DNA from 3 places in the Streptomyces sp. NPDC025833 genome. Region 3 is predicted to be linked to each of the others. Evidence: riboswitches for the same ligand, from Rfam matches in the RefSeq annotation. Region 3 holds a riboswitch; each other region holds the start of a gene.
The links. Region 3 has a riboswitch for glycine ahead of ACZ4K2_RS21630 (alpha/beta hydrolase). Riboswitches for the same ligand answer to the same signal wherever they lie in the genome.
Positions count from the first base shown of each region.

Region 1: it holds a riboswitch for glycine, as region 3 does, so the genes downstream of both, gcvT (glycine cleavage system aminomethyltransferase GcvT) here and ACZ4K2_RS21630 (alpha/beta hydrolase) in region 3, are expected to answer to the same signal.
Region 2: it holds a riboswitch for glycine, as region 3 does, so the genes downstream of both, ACZ4K2_RS35530 (PLP-dependent aminotransferase family protein) here and ACZ4K2_RS21630 (alpha/beta hydrolase) in region 3, are expected to answer to the same signal.

Region 1 is NZ_JBVHNF010000003.1:132,199-138,336, forward strand. Features, by position in the region: gene glyA (serine hydroxymethyltransferase) at 1-663, opposite strand, end outside; gene gcvH (glycine cleavage system protein GcvH) at 678-1,055, opposite strand; gene gcvT (glycine cleavage system aminomethyltransferase GcvT) at 1,188-2,306, opposite strand; glycine riboswitch at 2,350-2,463, opposite strand; glycine riboswitch at 2,464-2,561, opposite strand; gene ACZ4K2_RS05705 (AAA family ATPase) at 2,741-3,409, shown strand; gene ACZ4K2_RS05710 (enhanced serine sensitivity protein SseB) at 3,476-4,267, shown strand; gene ACZ4K2_RS05715 (enhanced serine sensitivity protein SseB C-terminal domain-containing protein) at 4,437-5,216, shown strand; gene ACZ4K2_RS05720 (ABC transporter permease) at 5,619-6,138, shown strand, end outside.
Region 2 is NZ_JBVHNF010000033.1:21,161-27,298, forward strand. Features, by position in the region: gene ACZ4K2_RS35505 (cytochrome P450) at 1-339, shown strand, start outside; gene ACZ4K2_RS35510 (putative leader peptide) at 749-823, shown strand; gene ACZ4K2_RS35515 (vanadium-dependent haloperoxidase) at 879-2,141, shown strand; gene ACZ4K2_RS35520 (hypothetical protein) at 3,013-3,288, shown strand; gene ACZ4K2_RS35525 (PepSY domain-containing protein) at 3,186-3,428, shown strand; glycine riboswitch at 3,726-3,819, shown strand; glycine riboswitch at 3,825-3,910, shown strand; gene ACZ4K2_RS35530 (PLP-dependent aminotransferase family protein) at 4,189-5,283, shown strand; partial or broken gene ACZ4K2_RS35535 (histidine kinase dimerization/phospho-acceptor domain-containing protein) at 5,775-6,032, shown strand.
Region 3 is NZ_JBVHNF010000011.1:300,961-307,098, forward strand. Features, by position in the region: gene ACZ4K2_RS21620 (dipeptide ABC transporter ATP-binding protein) at 1-687, shown strand, start outside; gene ACZ4K2_RS21625 (ABC transporter family substrate-binding protein) at 767-2,455, shown strand; partial or broken gene ACZ4K2_RS21630 (alpha/beta hydrolase) at 2,489-2,632, opposite strand; glycine riboswitch at 3,049-3,134, opposite strand; glycine riboswitch at 3,140-3,233, opposite strand; partial or broken gene ACZ4K2_RS21635 (transposase family protein) at 3,678-3,942, shown strand; gene ACZ4K2_RS21640 (M4 family metallopeptidase) at 4,376-6,076, shown strand.

The DNA.
Region 1 (6,138 bases), on a different contig from region 3:
GTCCGCGTGCTCGACCGGGTTCGGGTGCAGACCGGCGGCCACCAGCCCGGCGAAGTGGGCCATGTCGACCCACAGGTACGCGCCGACCGCGTCGGCGATCCGGCGGAACTCCGCGAAGTCGAGCTGCCGGGGGTAGGCCGACCAGCCCGCGATGATCACCTTGGGGCGGTGCTCCTCGGCGAGCCGCTCGACCTCGGCCATGTCGACCCGGCCGGCCTCGTCCACGTGGTAGGCGACCACGTTGAACTGCTTGCCGGAGAAGTTCAGCCGCATCCCGTGGGTCAGGTGGCCGCCGTGCGCCAGGTCCAGGCCGAGGATGGTGTCCCCGGGCTGGGCCAGCGCGAACAGGGCCGCCTGGTTCGCGGAGGCGCCGGAGTGGGGCTGCACGTTGGCGTACTCGGCGCCGAACAGCTCCTTGACCCGGTCGATGGCGATCTGCTCGGCGACGTCGACGTGCTCGCAGCCGCCGTAGTAGCGGCGGCCCGGGTAGCCCTCGGCGTACTTGTTGGTGAGGACCGAGCCCTGCGCCTCCATGACCGCGAGCGGCGCGAAGTTCTCGGAGGCGATCATCTCCAGGGTCGACTGCTGGCGGTCCAGCTCGGCGTCGACCGCGGCGGCGATCTCCGGGTCCAGCTCGTGCAGGGGCGTGTTCAGGACAGTCATGTGACTACGACTCCTCAGCCGGCGGTGAAGGCGGTGTACTCGTCGGCGGAGAGCAGCTCGGCCGGCTCCTCCGAGACGCGTACCTTGAACAGCCAGCCGCCCTCGAAGGGGGCCGAGTTCACCAGCGAGGGGTCGTTGACGACGTCCTCGTTGACCTCCGTGATCTCACCGCTGACCGGCGAGTACAGGTCGGAGACCGACTTCGTGGACTCCAGCTCGCCGCAGGTGTCGCCCGCGGTCACCGTGGAGCCGGCCTCGGGGAGCTGGACGAAGACGACGTCACCGAGCGCGTTGGCGGCGTGCTCCGTGATGCCGACCGTCGAGACGCCGTCCTCGGCGTCCGACAGCCACTCGTGCTCCTTGCTGAAACGCAGCTGCTGGGGGTTGCTCATGGCCTGAATTCTCCTGTACGCGCGGGAGTGCTGATGACGGGGGAGTGAGGAAACCGCTGGTGGGCGGGTGAGTGTGCGCAGGGTCACGCGCCGGCCACGGGACCGGGCCCCGCCCGCGACCGCGCCCGGTCGCTACTTCTGACGCTTGTAGAAGGGCAGCGCCACGACCTCGTACGGCTCGTGGCTTCCCCGGATGTCCACGCCGACACCCGCGGTGCCCGGCGCCGCGTGCTCCGCGTCCACGTAGGCGATCGCGATCGGCTTGCCCAGGGTGGGGGAGGGGGCGCCGGAGGTGACCTCGCCGACCACCTCGCCGCCGGCGACGACGGCGTACCCGGCGCGCGGCACCCGGCGGCCCTCGGCGACCAGGCCGACGAGCTTGCGCGGGGGCTTGGAGGCGGCCCGCTCGGCGGCCTCCGCGAGCGCCTCGCGCCCGACGAAGTCGCCCTCCTTCTCGAACTTCACCACACGGCCCAGACCGGCGTCGAACGGGGTCAGGGAGGTGGTCAGCTCGTGCCCGTACAGCGGCATGCCCGCCTCCAGGCGCAGCGTGTCCCGGCAGGACAGGCCGCACGGCACCAGGCCGGCGCCCTCGCCCGCCGCGGTCAGCGCCTGCCACAGCTCCACGGCGTGCTCCGGCTTCACGAACAGCTCGAAGCCGTCCTCGCCGGTGTAGCCGGTCCGGGCGATCAGCGCGGGGACACCGGCGACGGTGCCGGGCAGGCCGGCGTAGTACTTCAGGCCGTCCAGGTCGGCGTCGGTGAGCGACTTCAGGATGCCGGGGGACTCCGGGCCCTGGACCGCGATCAGCGCGTAGGCGTCCCGGTCGTCGCGGACCTCGGCGTCGAAGCCGGCGGCGCGCTCGGTCAGCGCGTCCAGGACCACCTGGGCGTTGGAGGCGTTGGCCACGACCAGGTACTCGGTCTCGGCCAGCCGGTAGACGATCAGGTCGTCCAGGATGCCGCCGTCGGCCTGGCAGATCATGGTGTAGCGGGCGCGGCCGACGCCGACGGAGGCGATGTCGCCGACCAGGGCGAAGTTCAGCAGGGCGGCGGCCCCGGCGCCGGTGACGGCGATCTCGCCCATGTGGGACAGGTCGAAGAGCCCGGCCCGGGTGCGCACGGCGACGTGCTCGTCGCGCTCGGAGCCGTAGCGCAGGGGCATGTCCCAGCCGGCGAAGTCGGTCATCGTCGCACCGAGCGAGCGGTGCAGCGCGTCCAGCGCGGTGTGGCGGAGTTCGGTACTGCTCATCGGTCGGTCGTCTCCCAGGGCACAGGGATGGGGCGAGGAAAGTTCCTCCCCATCTGTCATCGGAACCTGAGAGGTTCGCCTCGACCGCCCCGCGGGGTGGTCACGGCTTGCACCTTGGGTGGAGCCGCCGTCACGGCGGCCCGCTTTTCAGATGTGCCTCGCCCACGCGGTAACGGTGCCTGAGAGATTCAAGGGAGGGACTTGCTCCTTCGGCGCCCCAGCGAGGACTGCTGGGAACTCTCCCGCGCGGATTCGAACGGCCGGTATGCAGTTGGCGGGCACATCATTGCACGCCGCGCCCCGGCCCGTCAGGGTCCGCATCTGTAACCGACCTGTGGCACTACGCGCATGAACCGCCGACCGTTGCGCATTACCTTCTCTTTACACGCGACGGGTACGGGTCATGACCGTGCCCACTGGGGAGGACGATCACGGTGAACAGGACATCGGCCTACGCCGCCGGCGCCGGTCTCGCGGTGCCGGAGCAGCCCTCCGTCCCGGCCCGCGAGCGCTCCGCGGACCGTCCCGCGCCGGTCGTCCGCGACCTGCGCGACCGCGCCGGCCGCAGCCCGCACGCCCTGCTCTTCGGCCCCCGCGACCTGGTGGTCGTCACCGGCCTGCCCGGCAGCGGCAAGTCCACCCTGATGCACCGCGCGGTCGCCGGCCACCGCGTCGACTCCCAGGACACCCGCGACCGCTGGGACGCCCGCATGCCGCGCCGGCTCCCGTACGCGCTGTACCGCCCGCTGGTCCGCCTCGCCCACTACGCCGGGCTCCGCCGGGCCCTGCGCACCGGTGAGGGCGTCGTCGTGCACGACTGCGGCACCCAGCCCTGGGTGCGCGCCTGGCTGGGCCGCGAGGCCCGGCGGCGCGGCGCCACCCTGCACCTGCTGCTCCTCGACGTCACCCCCGGCCGGGCCCGGGAGGGCCAGCGCGAACGCGGCCGGGGCGTCTCCCGCTACGCCTTCCGCCGCCACCGCCGGGCCACCGCCCGCCTGCTGGGCGCGGTGGAGAGGGGCGAACTCCCCGCCGGCTGCGGCGCGGCGGTGCTGCTGGACCGGGACGCGGCGGACGTCCTCGTCCGCGTGGGCTTCACGGGATGAGGGACTGTCACCGCCACCCGATAGCCTTCAGGCTCCCGACAGTGGTTCCCAGCAGGCGGTAGGCAGATGGACTTCCCGGCGGACATTCCCGCGGACTTCCCGGCACAGGCGCACCCCCACCCGCACGGCGGTTGGCCCGGCAACGAACTGGAGGAGGTGCTGTCGGCCTCCCTCGGCATCCCCACGGCGGGCGGCCGGATCGTCGAGGTCCTCGGCCGCAGCCTCCTGTGGATCCCGCTGCCCTCCGGCGGCGGCCCGGACAGCGGCCAGCTCGACCTGCCGACGCTGGAGGCCGAAGGCCAGGCGTACGTCCCGGTGTTCAGCTCCGAGGAGCAGCTCCGGCTGGCGGCCGGGCCCCACATGTCGTACACCGTCGCCCCGGCGGTGGAGTTCGCCCGCGGCCTGCCCCCGCAGGTCGGCCTCGCCCTCAACCCCGACGGCGTGGTCGGCATGCCCCTGCCGCCGCAGGCCGTGGCCGAGCTGTGCCGCGCCGGCCGCACCCCGCTCGACGGCCCGGGCACCGGCGGCCGGGTCCGCCTCTTCGAGCCCGACTGGCAGGACGACCCGGTCGACTTCCTCGCCGCGGCCTCCGCCGAGTTCGCCGACACCGGCGTGGTCCTCACCGCGCGCCGCTGCCTCGCGGCCGTCGAGACGGCCGACCCGGTGATGTTCGTCGGCGTGGAACTCTCCCAGTGGGAGGGCGACCTGCGCGCCCTGCCCCTCCAGGCACTGGGCCGGGCCCTGGGCAAAGTCCCGGTCAATTGGCCGGTCAACCTGGTCCTGCTGGACGTGACCGACGATCCGGTCGCCGGCTGGCTGAAACAGCACGTCCGCCCGTTCTACCAGCACGGTCACTGAGCCGCCCGCGGGGGGCGCGCGACCGCGCGGCGAGGTACGGGCACCCGCACCGGCGAACGGGCACGGGGCCCGGGCGTGCCGGACGCTTAAGCTGTTCCCCAACGCGGGACGACTCCCAGAAGGGCCGGTACGACAGGTGAGCGCGAGCCACAGCGGCAGCGTCGAGCACATGGTGCGCCAGGTCACGCCCGGACGCTACGACGCGTACGAGGCCCTGCTGCGCGCCCTCGCCACCCCGTCCGCCGGCCAGATCTGGATGCTCCTGTGGCACGGTCAGGCCGGCTCCCGGGACGCCCAGTACGGGGACATGGAGGTGGACGGCTTCCACTACGCCCCCTGCGTGACCTCCGCCCAGGAGCTGTCGGCCAGTGGCTGGAACCGCTCCTACGAGGTGGTCGACGGCCTGGACGTGGCCCGCACCCTCTACCCCGACCACTACGGCCTCTGGCTCAACCCGCACGCCCCGGGCGGCGGCGTCGGCGTGCCCTGGCTGGACCTGCGCCGCATCGCCGCCGGACTGGAGCGCCAGCCGGCCGGCCCGCTGCGCCTGTCCGAACCCGGCATCGAGATCCCGCAGTTCTACGCCCTGCTCGCGCAGAACGCGCACCGCACCCCCGCGCTCCGCTCGCTGCGCCGCGCCTGGGTGCAGCCCGCGCTCGGGGCGCCGTACCTCGCCATCGGCCTGGACGTGTACGACACCTCGCCCGCCGCGGTCGACTCGGTCCGCGGGATGATGCAGAGCTCCGTCGGCGCGGTCCCGGACGGCCTGCCGGTGTCCACGGTGGCGATGACCGACGGTCACGACCCGGTGGTGATGTGGATGCGGGCCCGCGCGCGTCCCTTCTACGACCGCGAGGCGCACGCCGCCGCGCCGCAGCTCCAGGCGCCGGCCCCGCCGCACGCCCCGGCCGGCGGCTACGGCTACCCGCCGGCGCACGGCGGCTACTGAGCGGCCGGACCGCGCGGCGCCTCCCCGGACGGCGGGGGCGCCGACGCCGGCGGACAACTCGGCCGCGCGGCCTTCGCCTGGGGCGCGGGGCAGAATTTGCGGCATAGGCGTTCTTCTGCGCGCGTAGACATCGCCTGAACGTCCCGAACCGCGCAAAATCGCCGTTCTGTCCCAACTGGACCACGTCCGGGAGGCGTTACCCACTGTTCGGATAACGGAATCCCCCGGACTGCATCACGGTTGCGCATACTTTCGCCGTCACATCTGGCGGGTGATCACAACCACGCTGAAGACTCGCGGTTCAGACACGAGGCCGAGACCTCGTGATCGATGGCAAGTCGACAAAGCCGCAATCCGCGGCAGGCGCAGGCCGGTCACCACCGGCGAGAGGGGTCGCTCACCGTGACCGCACCGATCGAGACCACCGGGGCGGCAGCCGAGGCACAGCCGGAGGCTGTGCTGCAGGGTGCCGGTAAGGGGCAGATCGAGGGTCGTTCCCTGGGCCAGATCGCCTGGGCCCGGTTCAAGAAGGACAAGGTCGCCGTCGCCGGCGGCGTCATCGTGATCCTGCTGATCCTCCTCGCCGTCCTCTCGCGCCCCATCCAGTCGATCTTCGGACTCGACCCCAACGCCTTCAACCAGGACCTGATCACCCCGGACACCTCGCTCCCCAAGGGGAGCTGGGGCGGCATGAGCGCGGACCACCCGCTCGGCGTCGACCCGAAGTTCGGCCGGGACATCGCCACCCGTGTCCTGGAGGGCTCCTGGGTGTCGCTGGTGGTGGCCTTCGGCGCCACGATCCTGTCGAACGTGATCGGCGCGATCATGGGTGTCGTGGCCGGCTACTACGGCGGACGGGTCGACTCGATCATCAGCCGGCTGATGGACACGTTCCTCGCCTTCCCCCTCCTGCTGTTCGCCA
Region 2 (6,138 bases), on a different contig from region 3:
GTCCGGGTCACGACCGAGCCCGTAGAACTGGAGGGCGTCGAACTGGGAGCGGGTGAACCGGTGCTGCCGGTCATCGTCGCGGCCAACCGCGACCCCGGTGTGTACCCGGATCCCGGCCGCTTCGACATCACGCGCGAAGGACCGGCAGCGCACCTCGCGTTCGGGCACGGACCGCACTTCTGCCTCGGCGCGGTACTGGCCCGCCGGGAGATGCGGGTGGCGATCGGGTCCCTGGTGAAACGGTATCCGGGACTACGCCTCGCCGTTGACGAGTCCGAGCTCACCTACGTGCCGGAACTGGTCTTCCGCGGCCTGCAGGCGTTGCCGGTCACCTGGTGATCCGCGGTCTTTGACGCCGGCCCTGTTCCGACTTCGGAGTGATCGACGCGCTCACACCGCGACACGGCCGCCGGCCGTGTCGCGGTGGCCGGAACGCCCTGGTCACCGGCCGGTGGACAGCCTCGGCGAATCACCCGATCCCAGCACAGGAGGGGGACCCCATGTCCAGCAAGCGCTCAGGGAGCCGTCGCTGGGTCATCGAGCCCTACCAGCGCGATCCCCGCAACCACGTGGGCTTTCCGTGCCCCGCCGCCACCCTGTGCTGCCACAAGCGACTGATCCGCCTCACCACACAAGACTCGGTCTGAGATGACGGGCGTATGGCGGAACCACAAAGCCTGCGTTGCGGTGCCAGGCGGACCACCTCGCCCTGTTGACCGACCATTTCGCTCTGGATAGCGTCCCCGGCATGCGGATTACCCTGCGGTTCACCCGGCGACGCGCCGTCGATCTGCTGCGTGTCGCCGCCGCGCTGTGTAGCTGACCCGCACCTGTGCCCCGGTCAGAAGCAGTTGCCGCACGTCCGCGAGGGAGTACCTGTGAACCCGCTCACCACCCGCCGCTCCGCCCTGAAGGCGCTGGGCTCGGCCGCACTGCTGGCCGCCTCCGTCACCGTCCCGTCCGCCACGGCTGCCGGGGCGGACGAACGGACGTCGAGCCCGTCCGTGGCACTCGACTGGTACGACACGACGGCCGCCACCATCGCGGCCGCCGGCGCCCCCACTCAGATCACCAACAACCGCACTTGGGCCATCAGTTGGCTCGCGGCGACCCGAGCCACCCGCAGGGTGCCGCCCGGCGTCGACCGGAACCACTTCCAGGACGTGGCCCTGGCATCCGCCGTGCACGACGTCTTGGTGGCCCTGGTCCCCTCCCGCACCCAGGATCTGGACGCCGCGTTGCGCAGCACGCTCGACCGCGTTCCGGATGGGCCGGCCAAGTCCAAGGGCGTGGCGACCGGCGCGCGCCATGCCCGGCTGGCCCTCGCCTCCCGTGAGGGCGACGGTCTGGACCCGGTCTCGGTGAACGAGCCGTTCACCGTCCCGCCGGCGGCCCCCGGTGTGTGGCAGCCGACGCCGCCGGGTCACGCCCCGGCCGCGCAGTACGGCAACCGGATCGCGAGGCCCTTCCTGCTCGACGGTCCCGACCAGTACCGGCTGCCCGCGCCGCCCGCCCTGGACTCCGCGCGCTACCGTGCCGACCTGGCCGAGGTACGGGCCTACGGGGCGGTGGACAGCACCGTACGCACGGCGTTGCAGACGGAGACCGCCGTCTTCTGGTTCGGCTCCTCGCTGACGCTGTACACCGAGCCGTTGCGGGTCGCCCTGGCCCGGTCGCCACGCTCCGTCCCCGCACGCGCCGCGCTGGTCGCGCTGTTCCACGTCGCCCTGGTGGACACGCAGATCGCCACCTCCGACACCAAGTACGCGTATCTGCGCTGGCGTCCCGTCACGGCCATCCGCACCGGCACGATCGACCCGGACCCCGATTGGACACCGCTGCACGTCACCCCGGCCCATCCCGACTATCCCAGCGGCCACAACACCTACGCGGGCGCGGCGGAAACGGTCCTCACGGCGCTCACCGGGCCGCACACCGCACCGTTCGAACTGACCAGCCCCACCGCCCCCGGAGTGACGCGCAGGTACACGGCCTGGAGTCAGCTGTCCCAGGAGAACGAGGACGCCCGTGTCTACTCCGGCATCCACACCCGCTCGGCCGACGTGGCCGGTCTCGCCCTGGGCAAGCGGGTGGCGGAACACGCACTGCGCACCGCGGAACGCCTTTTCGGCGCCGGGTGAACGATGCCTGAGCGTGCACCCGGCGACTGCTTGGCGGCTGCCGGCCAGGGGGTGAACCCGGAGTCACCGTGCAACTGGCTTCACCACTCCGGCCCACCTGGTCGCCTCCGGGTACCTGGCGGCCGCGGCCGCCGGGTACCGCACGGTTCGCGCTGCGCATGGCGACGGCCACGCTCACCAGCCTCACCCGGGGGCTTGCCCGGACAGTCCGCGCCGGCCGTTACTTGGACGACCGGGCCGTGTGCCTCGACGAGGCAGCCCGGCGCCGCGCCCGCCAGAGCATCAGCCCGCGAGAACACACCCTCGGCACGCCCAACGCGCGAGGACACCGCCATCCGCCAGGCGGCCCACACCAACGTCCTTGTTGGACTTCCTGCTTCAACTCCCGCATGGGCGGCGCGACTTCCGCGCCTGCTCCAGCGTTTCGACGCGAACGGCCGGACCAGCTGACGCTGAAGTCCCGGCGCGGAAGGGCAGCGCCCGACAGGAGTGGACCGCCGTCGAGGCCCCGACTGGGCGGCGGCCGGCGCTCATTAAATAGGGATACCTAGAAGCGCGCCTACGGATAGCTCCCGGGAGGGTGCTGAGGAGAGAGTGCCCCAGCGACGACGCAAGATCCTCTGCGTCACCGCTGCTGTCCACAAGAGGCAGTCTCCCCCCTCCCCCTGAGGAGTTCCCCATGCGTGGAGCATCCATACGCACTTCCGAGGCGGTTGTCATGGTTGCGACAAGCTTTGTGGGTGCGAGCGCACTCGGTTCGGCTTCCGCCGCCCCCGGCCGGCCCGCGCGGGCCGCCGGCCCCCTCGCATCGCGCCAGGCTTCCCCCGCCGTCATAGCCGCCGCCGCGCACGCCCATGCGACGGCAACCGGCGTGACCGAGGACGACGTGCTGACGGCCACGGACGCCCTTCAGGACGCCAACGGCAAGAAGCACGTCCGGTTCCAGCGCACGCACGACGGCCTCGCGGTGCTGGGCGCCGATCTGATCGTTCACCTGGACGCCCGCGACCAGTACCTGGGCGTGACCCGAGCGACCCCCGCGCGATCTCCCTCGCCAGCACCACACCGAAGAAGTCCGCCGCCGACGCCAGGGCCGCGGCGGCCGACGCGGCCGCGGGCAAGGCCGGCCAGGCCGAGCTGGTCGTGAGCGCCCTGGCGGGCAAGACACCGGTCCTCGCCTACCGGATACGTGTCACCGCCAAGGCGACCTCGACCGACACCGGCGTGCGGGACGTCATCGTCGACGCCACCACCGGCAAGGTGCTGAGCAACGCCCCGACGGCATAGGAAAACAGACATCGCACGGAACCTTCTCCGCTCCTCCCGACACCGGAGTGCCGCCCGGCCGATCGACGTAATCCGGTGTGCATGGGGCGGCGTGGATTCGCGAGTGAGCGCCTGCACGCGATCCACATGTTCACGGACATGTGGGACCGGACACGGAAGAATTCCCGCCGGGCATGCTCGGCATCAAGTGAGATTAGGTGTCAGCCCGTTGTCGGCCCTGTGGCAGCACTTGACGGCCTGTTGCTCCGCCCGTAAGTTCTCGTGCCCGAGGATCACCACAACCGAACACGCCGCCATCGATCCTGCGCGGGAGAGCCCGTCCCTTCGGGGACGGCGCCGAAGGAGCAAATCCTCCCCGGAAACTCTCAGGCACCCCTACCGCACAGCGGAGGCGGACTCTGGAAAGCAGACGCCCCACGCGTCTCGCCCACGGTGCAAGCCGCTTCCTTCTACGCGGTGAAGCTCTCAGGCTCATGACAGAGGGGGAGGGCCATCTGGCCGCACGCGCCCGCGCGTGCTCCACCCTCCAGGAGCCTCGACGACTCACCCGTTCCTCGCACCCTGGCGTGTCCGCTCTCTCCCGCCACCGGACGCGGGCCCCGGGGCGCCGCGGCATCAGCCGCGCGCACTCACGCCGCCGACCTGCCGTCGGTGAGTCCCGGCGCAACGGCCCGGACACCGGCAACGGCGTGGATGCGCTGATCACGCCGCTCCCAGCCTGCTCTCACGTCGCGTGCAGCCCCGTTCGCAAGGAGCGCCCATGTCCCAGACGTTCCCGTCGTTCCCGTCCTTCTCCGGTGACACGGATCCCGAGTTGTCGGCCGCCGTGGAGAGCGAGGACGACGCACGACTCGCCGCCGAACGGGCCGGAAAGCTGTTCGGCGCAGCGCATGCCCGCGTGCTCTGCCGCCCCGGTCCCGAGGCCAACACACTGGTGATGTCCGCGCTCCTCCGGCAGGGCGACACCGTGCTCGTGCCGCATCCATGGCCGGACCCCGACCCCACCTCGACACCCCAGGCGCATCCGGACGGCCCGGCGGACCGCTACGACCTCATCCGTTACCCCCTGCACGGCTGCCACTCCCCCGCCTGCACCGAGCACGTGCGCCGGATCGCCGAGAGCCGACGCCCCCGGCTCATCATCGCGGGCCGCCCGGAGTACCCACGGCACGTCGACTACGCGGGACTGCGTCGGGCCGCCGACGCGGTCGGCGCACTGCTGCTGGTGGACATGGCGAACGTCGCCGGACCGGTCGCGGCCGGACTCCACGCCGGCCCCCTGCCCTACGCCCACATCGCCACCACCACCACACATCCTCATGTCGGCGGCGTCGTGCTCACCGATGACCCCGCCATCGCGCGAACCCTCGACACAGCCGCCTTCCCCGGCCAACAGGCCGACAGCCCGTGCTGGGGCACGGCCGAACGGGCCGCGGCCTTCCGCCACGCGGCCTCACCACAGTTCCGGGACCACCAGACACGCAGCCTGCGCGCCGCCCGCCTCCTCGCCGCCCGCCTCCTCGCCGACGACATCGCCGAAGCAGGAGTACGCGTCCTGACCGGCACCACCGAGACCGACCACCTGCTGATGTCACTGCCCGGCGGGTACGCGAACCGCCCGGACGCCGCACAAGCCCTCGACGAACTCGGCGTCGCCCCACGGCGGATCACGGCCCCCTCCACCACCGACACGCCCGCGGCACACCTGACGCTGAGCCTCGACGTCTCCCACCTACCGACGCTGTGCCGCGACGACACAGAACTTCGCACCGTGAACGAGGCAGTCGCCCACGTCCTCGCTCGTACCACCAGAGAACCAGGCCCGGGGGCACCAAGGCCCCGACGCAGGGACTGACCGCGTCAAGCAACGAGGCTGGAGTGCTGGTGATGGTCTCGCACGTCTTGCTGAGCCGGGTGACCGACGCCGACGCGAACACTGTGGCGCGTACGCGTGCCGAGGCGGTGGCGGCGAACGTAACCGTGCGCCGCGGCCACGTCGTGCTGATCGAGAGCGGCAACGAAGCCCTGGACACGGTCTCGTGGGTGTATGCCGATGGGCACCTCGTTGACGGGATCGTCCCCGGGAGCCTTCTTGGTCGCGTTAAGGCGCTTGCGGACGCCGGGCAGCCCAAGACCACCACGGTCGGCAGGTACCTGCTGTACGCCCAGCCGATCCGCCTCGAAGGCCACCGGGTCGCGGCGGTCGTGCGGGTGGAACTGACGCCGTACGCGACGTCAGAGCGGCGCAGCCTGGCCATGTCGCTCGTCCTGGGTGGCATCACGATCCTGCTCGCCGGCGTCGTCGCGTACCTCGTGGTGGGTCGTGCGTTGCGGGTGGTTCACGAGATGGCCGCTCTTGCCGACGACTGGGGGGATCACGAACCCGGGCGCCGATTCGACCTCGGCGTTCCTCGCGACGAATTCGGAGAGCTCGGTCGGACTCTCGATCGCCTGCTCGGCCGCATAGACAACGCGCTCGCTGACGAGCGCCGCCTCACCGATGAGATCGCCCACGAGTTGCGGACGCCCCTGACGGTCCTGCGGGGCGAGGCACAGCTGGCGCAGCTCTCCGGTCATGACCTCGCGCCCGAGTCCGTTCTGAGGGAGGTCGACCGCTTGAACACTGCCATCACGACGATTCTGAGTGCCGCCCGGACACGGACCGGTGACGGCGCCCGCTGCGATCTCAGGACGGCGGCACGACAGACGA
Region 3 (6,138 bases):
GGATCGCTCGACCCGCGCCTGCCCGTCTTCCAGCTCCTCGCCGAACCGCTCCAGGCGGTGGGCGCGGATCGGGCGGCGATCCGGACCCGGGTGGGCGAACTCCTCGCCCTGGTAGGGCTGGACGCCTCGGTGGCGGACCGCTTCCCGGCGGCCCTCTCCGGCGGTCAGCGTCAACGCGTGGGCATCGCACGGGCGTTGGCGACCGAGCCGCGGATCGTGATCCTGGACGAACCGGTGTCCGCCCTCGACGTGTCCGTCCAGGCCGGCGTCATCAACCTGCTCGCCCGGCTGCAGCGCGAACTGGGCCTGGCGTACCTGATCGTGGCGCACGACCTCGCGGTGATGCGCCATGTGTCCGACCGGATTGCGGTCATGTACCTGGGGCACATCGTGGAGATCGGTGACACCGAGGAACTCTTCGCGGACGCCCGGCACCCTTACACACAGGCCCTGCTGTCCGCGATCCCGGTACCCGATCCGCAACTGGAGCGCGCCCGCGAGCACATCGTGCTGGAGGGCGAGCAGCCCAGTGCGTCGCGCCTGCCGCAGGGGTGTGTCTTCGTCGACCGGTGTCCGCTGCACCGGTTGCTCGACGACGGACTGCGGCAGCGGTGCCGTACCGAGCGTCCGGCCCTGCACCCCACGGGGTCCGGCTCCGGCCACCGCTCCGCCTGTCACGCCCGCTGACCGCCCTCGCGACCTCTGTTCCGCAGCGCCGCCGCGCCGTGCGGCGTCCCACCCCCACGAAGAAATGGATCCACTCGCCATGCGACCGAGAACCGCCCCGGCCTCCGTACTCACCCTGGCCCTCGCCCTGACGGCCACCGCCTGCAGTTCCTCCGGTGCCGACGCGCCGGACGCCGGAGGGTCGGCCAAGGGCGCGACCCCCGCCGTGGCGTCGGCGAAGGTCGACTACAACCCCCAGCCCTACGACAACATCAAGGACGGAGGGACCTATACCACGCCCGGGACCTTCGACGACCAGGGCAACCCGTTCAACGCCAATGCCACCCTCACCGCCACCCGGGTGTGGTTCTGGTACAACCCCGATGTCATCACCTACTCCCCCACCGGCGACGTGCAGTACAACCCGGACTACCTCAGCGACGTCAAGGTCAGTGTCACCGGCGGCAACCAGCGAGTCGTCCTCACCCTCAATCCCAAGGCCGCCTACAACGACGGCACCCCGATCGACTGGCGGGCGGTCAAGGCCACCTGGCAGGCCAACAACGGCTCCGACAAGGATTACAACGCGAGCAACACCGAGGGGTACCGGAGCATCACCTCGGTCACCCGCGGTGCCGACGACAAGCAGGCCGTCATCGACTTCAAGGGCGTGGACCCCTGGTGGTCCAGCCTGTTCACCACGCTGCTGAACCCCAAGGCCGCGACGGTTGCCAACTTCAACGACGCCTACGTGAAGAAGGCCCACCCCGAATGGGGCGCCGGTCCGTACACCGTCGGCACCTTCGACACCAAGAGCGGCAACCTCACCTTCGTCCGGAACCCGAAATGGTGGGGGAAGAAGGGCAAGCTCGACAAGCGGATCTACGTCAACCTGGACTCGTCCGCGGCGACCAACGCGTTCAAGAACGGCCAGGTCGACTACGCCACCACGGGCAGCGCGGAGGGCCTGAAGCAGGTCAGCGGCGTCACCGGCACGGAAATCCGCCGCGGCGGCAGCCCGTTCGAGTACTCGCTGTACGTGAACTCGAAGTCCGCCGCCCTTCGGGACGTGCGGGTACGCAAGGCGCTGTTGCAGAGCGTCGACCGGACACAGATCGCCAAGATTCAGTTCCAGGGACTTGACTACTCCGAGCCGCTTCCCGGTTCGGCGCTCCTCTACAGCTTCCAGAAGGGGTACGAGGACAACGTCTCGTCGGTGATCAAGTACGCGCCAGGCGACGCCAGGAAGACCCTGGAGTCCGCCGGCTGGAAGGCCGGCAAGGACGGCATCCGCGAGAAGGCCGGCACCAGGCTCACCGTCCGCTACACCCTGCTCGGCGACGACCCGCTGGACAAGGCCACGGCCAACGCATTCGCCGCGATGCTGAAGCCGGTCGGCATCGGCGTCGACATCAAGAAGGCCGACGAGGCGGACTTCTCCAAGATCCTCAGCGATCGCGACTTCGACCTCTTCCTGTCCGGCAACCGTTCCACGGACCCCTTCGGCGCGCGCTACCTCTACCAGTTCTACGGCACCGACAGCGACTCCAACCTGACCGGTACCGGCACCCCGGAGCTGGACAAGCAGATCCACGCCGCCTCCGAGATATCCGACCCCGCCAAGCAGATCGCCCGCGCCAACGCCATCGAACGTGAGGAACTGGCGCAGTACGCCTTCCTGCCCCTCTTCAGCGGTCCGTCCGTCTACGGCGTCAAGAAAGGGCTGGCCAACGTCGGCGCCACGATATTCGGCACGCCGCTGCCGGAGACCGTCGGCTGGCAGAAGTAGCTCACGAGCGTGGCGGCCGCCCGGCGCGTCCGGTCACGCTGCGCTCGTGTCGTAGCCGGCCAGGAAGGGGCGCACCAGGGCGAGCAGGGCCTCCGGCCGGTGCAGCGGGATGATGTGGCCGCAGTCGTCGATGACGTGTCCGATGAGATTGTCGGTGACGGGCCCGAGTCGGCGTTCGCGGGAATGCGCTGCGCCGAACAGCTTTCCGGCCCGTTCGGCGGCGAGTCGTGCGTCGTCCTCGCTCTCCACGGCGGCCGACAACTCGGGATCCGTGTCAGCGGGAAAGGACAAGAACAACGGGAACATCTGGGACATGGGCGCTCCTTGCGAACGGGGCTGCACGCGACGTGAGAGCAGGCTGAGAGCGGCGTGATCAGCGCATCCACGCCGTTGCCGGTGTCCGGGCCGTTGCGCCGGGACTCACCGACGGCAGGTCGGCGGCGTGAGTGCCCGCAGCTGATGCCGCGGCGCCCCGGGGCCCGCGTCCGGTGGCGGGAGAGAGCGGACACGCCAGGGTGTGAGGAACGGGTGAGTCATCGAGGCTCCTGGAGGGTGGAGCACGCGCGGGCGCGTGCGGCCAGATGGCCCTCCCCCTCTGTCATGAGCCTGAGAGCTTCACCGCGTAGAAGGAAGCGGCTTGCACCGTGGGCGAGACGCGTGGGGCGTCTGCTTTCCAGAGTCCGCCTCCGCTATGCGGTAGGGGTGCCTGAGAGTTTCCGGGGAGGATTTGCTCCTTCGACGCCGTCCCCGAAGGGACGGGCTCTCCCGCGCAGGATCGATGGCGGCGTGTTCGGTTGTGGTGCTCCTCGGGCACGAGAACTTACGGGCGGAGCAACAGGCCGTCAAGTGCTGCCACCGGCCCGACAACGGGCCGACACCTAATCCCACTTGATGCCGAGCATGTCGGCGAGAAATCCGGCTCCACGAGGTGGGTGGTGCTATGGCTTTTCAGGGTGAGCTCGCACAAATCACGCGACGCGGCGGCAGGCGCGCTGTGGGAAAAGCAGCGACAGCCGAAAACCTCGGTAAGACGACGGCATAAAGAGAACAGGCATAGAGAAGAATCTCTCCGCTCCTTCCCGCGGTCTGAGTGCCGCCAGGCCGTTCGACGTTGATCGGAGCAGGCGGGACGAAACGGAACGCAAGGTGATCACCAGCATGTGCACGGGCATGCGTGCCCAGGCGTGCGGAAGAGCCTTCGGCGAGGAAGGCTCGCCGCCGAGCATGCCCCGATGTCCGGGCCGTCCGTGAACACCGCGTCACTGCCGCTCTTGCGCAAGGCCGGCGTCACCTGCTGAGCCGACAAGGGCCACGGACGCGCCGGGAGTACGGTCCGCATCCCGTAGTGGGGTCGGCAGGGGACGCTTTCCGCAGGGCGAAAGGCCGTCAACCGGCCCCACGCGCAGATCCGAGCCCTGGTCGAGCAGGCCGTCGCCACCCTCAAGTCCTGGCGACTCCTCCACAAGATCCGTTGCTCGGCCAACCGCGAAAAACGCGCAAGCACACCAAGCCTCTGGTGGAGACGGATTTCTTGGTCGAAAACCCATCTACCAGGGGCTTTACCTGCCTGTCACCCAACTGAGCTGAGCAGCGGCCAAGTTGAAGGGCTGACTGGCCGCAAGGGAAGCATCATAAACTGCCACCTTTGCGCAAGCGTTGCCATACCATTGCGGCAATCTTTCATGCGCAGACTGGCCGATTATTGGACCCTTTTAGGGATGTTCGCCGCCTTTACTTCTGTGAAATTTTCCTTTTGTTCCAATCGCCGCAAAGGCAAGCTATTTCTATCGGCCGAATGCCTGTCGGGTACCTGACAGGCCACCTTTCGGGCTGTCACTGTTCTGGTCACTCACCCACATGACGGAACCCCGTCAAGGGCCGAACCGGGCTACTCATCAGTGGCCCGCAAAGGAGTCGTCTGTGAGCAGCAAGTCCGTCCTTGGTGGCATAGCCTTCACCGCCGCCCTCGTCGTCGCCGCGCAGACCAGCGTCGCCCTCGCGGCCGACGGAACCCCCGTCACCCACAAACCGCTCTCCGTCGTCCGGCTGACGCCGGCTCAGGAGGTTGCGCTCGGCAAGAGCCAGGCCGCCCCCGTGGCCGAGAAGCTAGGCCTCGGATCCAATGAGCGGCTGCAGGTCGTCGCTGTGACTGCCGACTCCGACGGCGTCCACCACCTGCGCTACCACCGCACGTACAAGGGCCTGCCCGTCATCGGTGGCGACCTGGTCGCCCACGAGAGCGCCGGCGGCGTGATCCGCTCCGTCCAGCACGGCATCGGCGCGATCGACCTCGCCGGCATCAAGCCGAAGGTGTCCGCGGACAAGGCGCGCGCACAGGCCCTCGCCGCCGCTCGCACGTGGACCGCCCAAGGACGCTACGCCGCCAAGGGTCTTGCCAAGGACGCCACCGCGGCCAAGCCCGAGCTGGTCGTCTACGCCGCGTCCGGCTCCCCGCGCCTGGGCTGGCGGACCGCCGTCGACGGCACCCAGACCGACGGCACCCCCAGCCACCGCCTGGTCGTCACCGACGCCCACACCGGTACGGTCCTGTTCCAGACGGAGACCATCGCCTCCTTCGCCCCGACCGGGTACACCACGACGGACGGGAAGACCGCAAAGGCCAAGCCCACCGCTGCGGCCACCGGCACCGGTACCGGCTACTACGTCGGCTCGGTCCCGCTCACCACTTCAGTCTCCGGCACCACCTACACCCTGAAGGACCCGAGCCGGGGCGGTATCTACACCAACGACCTGGGCAACAAGACCAGCGGCAGCGGCACCACCTACACCGACACCGACAACGCCTGGGGCGACGGCGCCCTGTCCAACCGCCAGACGGTGGGGGTCGACGCGCAGTTCGGCGGAGCGACGACCTGGGACTTCTACAAGGACACCTTCAACCGCAACGGCATCAAGAACGACGGCAAGGGCCAGCTGAGCAAGGTCCACTACGGCAACGGCTACAACAACGCCTACTGGAGCGACTCGACCTTCAGCATCACCTACGGCGACGGCACCAGCAACGCCAAGCCGTTCACCGCGCTCGACGTGGCCGGCCACGAGTTCAGCCACGGCGTCACCAGCGCCACCGCCGGCCTGAACTACTCCGGCGAGTCCGGCGGCCTGAACGAGGCCACTTCCGACATCCTCGGCACGGCCGTCGAGTGGAAGGGCAACCTGTCCACCGACAAGCCCGACTACCTGATCGGCGAAGAGCTGAACCTTCGCGGCAACGGCAGCCCACTGCGCTACCAGGACAAGCCCTCCAAGGACGGCAGCTCGGCTGACTACTGGTCGTCCTCGGTGAAGAACCTCGACGTGCACTACTCGTCGGGCGTCGCCAACCACTTCTTCTACTTGCTGTCCGAGGGCAGCGGTGCGAAGACGATCAACGGAGTGTCCTACAACTCCCCGACATACGACGGCTCCACGGTCACCGGCATCGGCCGGGACAAGGCGATCGCGATCTGGTACCGCGCGCTGACCACGTACTTCACGTCCACCACCGACTACGCGGGCGCCCGCACCGGCACCCTCAACGCGGCCAAGGACCTGTACGGCAGCGGCTCCGCCGAGTACAACGCGGTCGCGGCGGCCTGGTCTGCGGTCAACGTCAAGTGACCCGGGTGTAAATCACGGAATGTGTGCTGAAGCCGGCGTGGGGAGCGGCCCGGCACACAGGC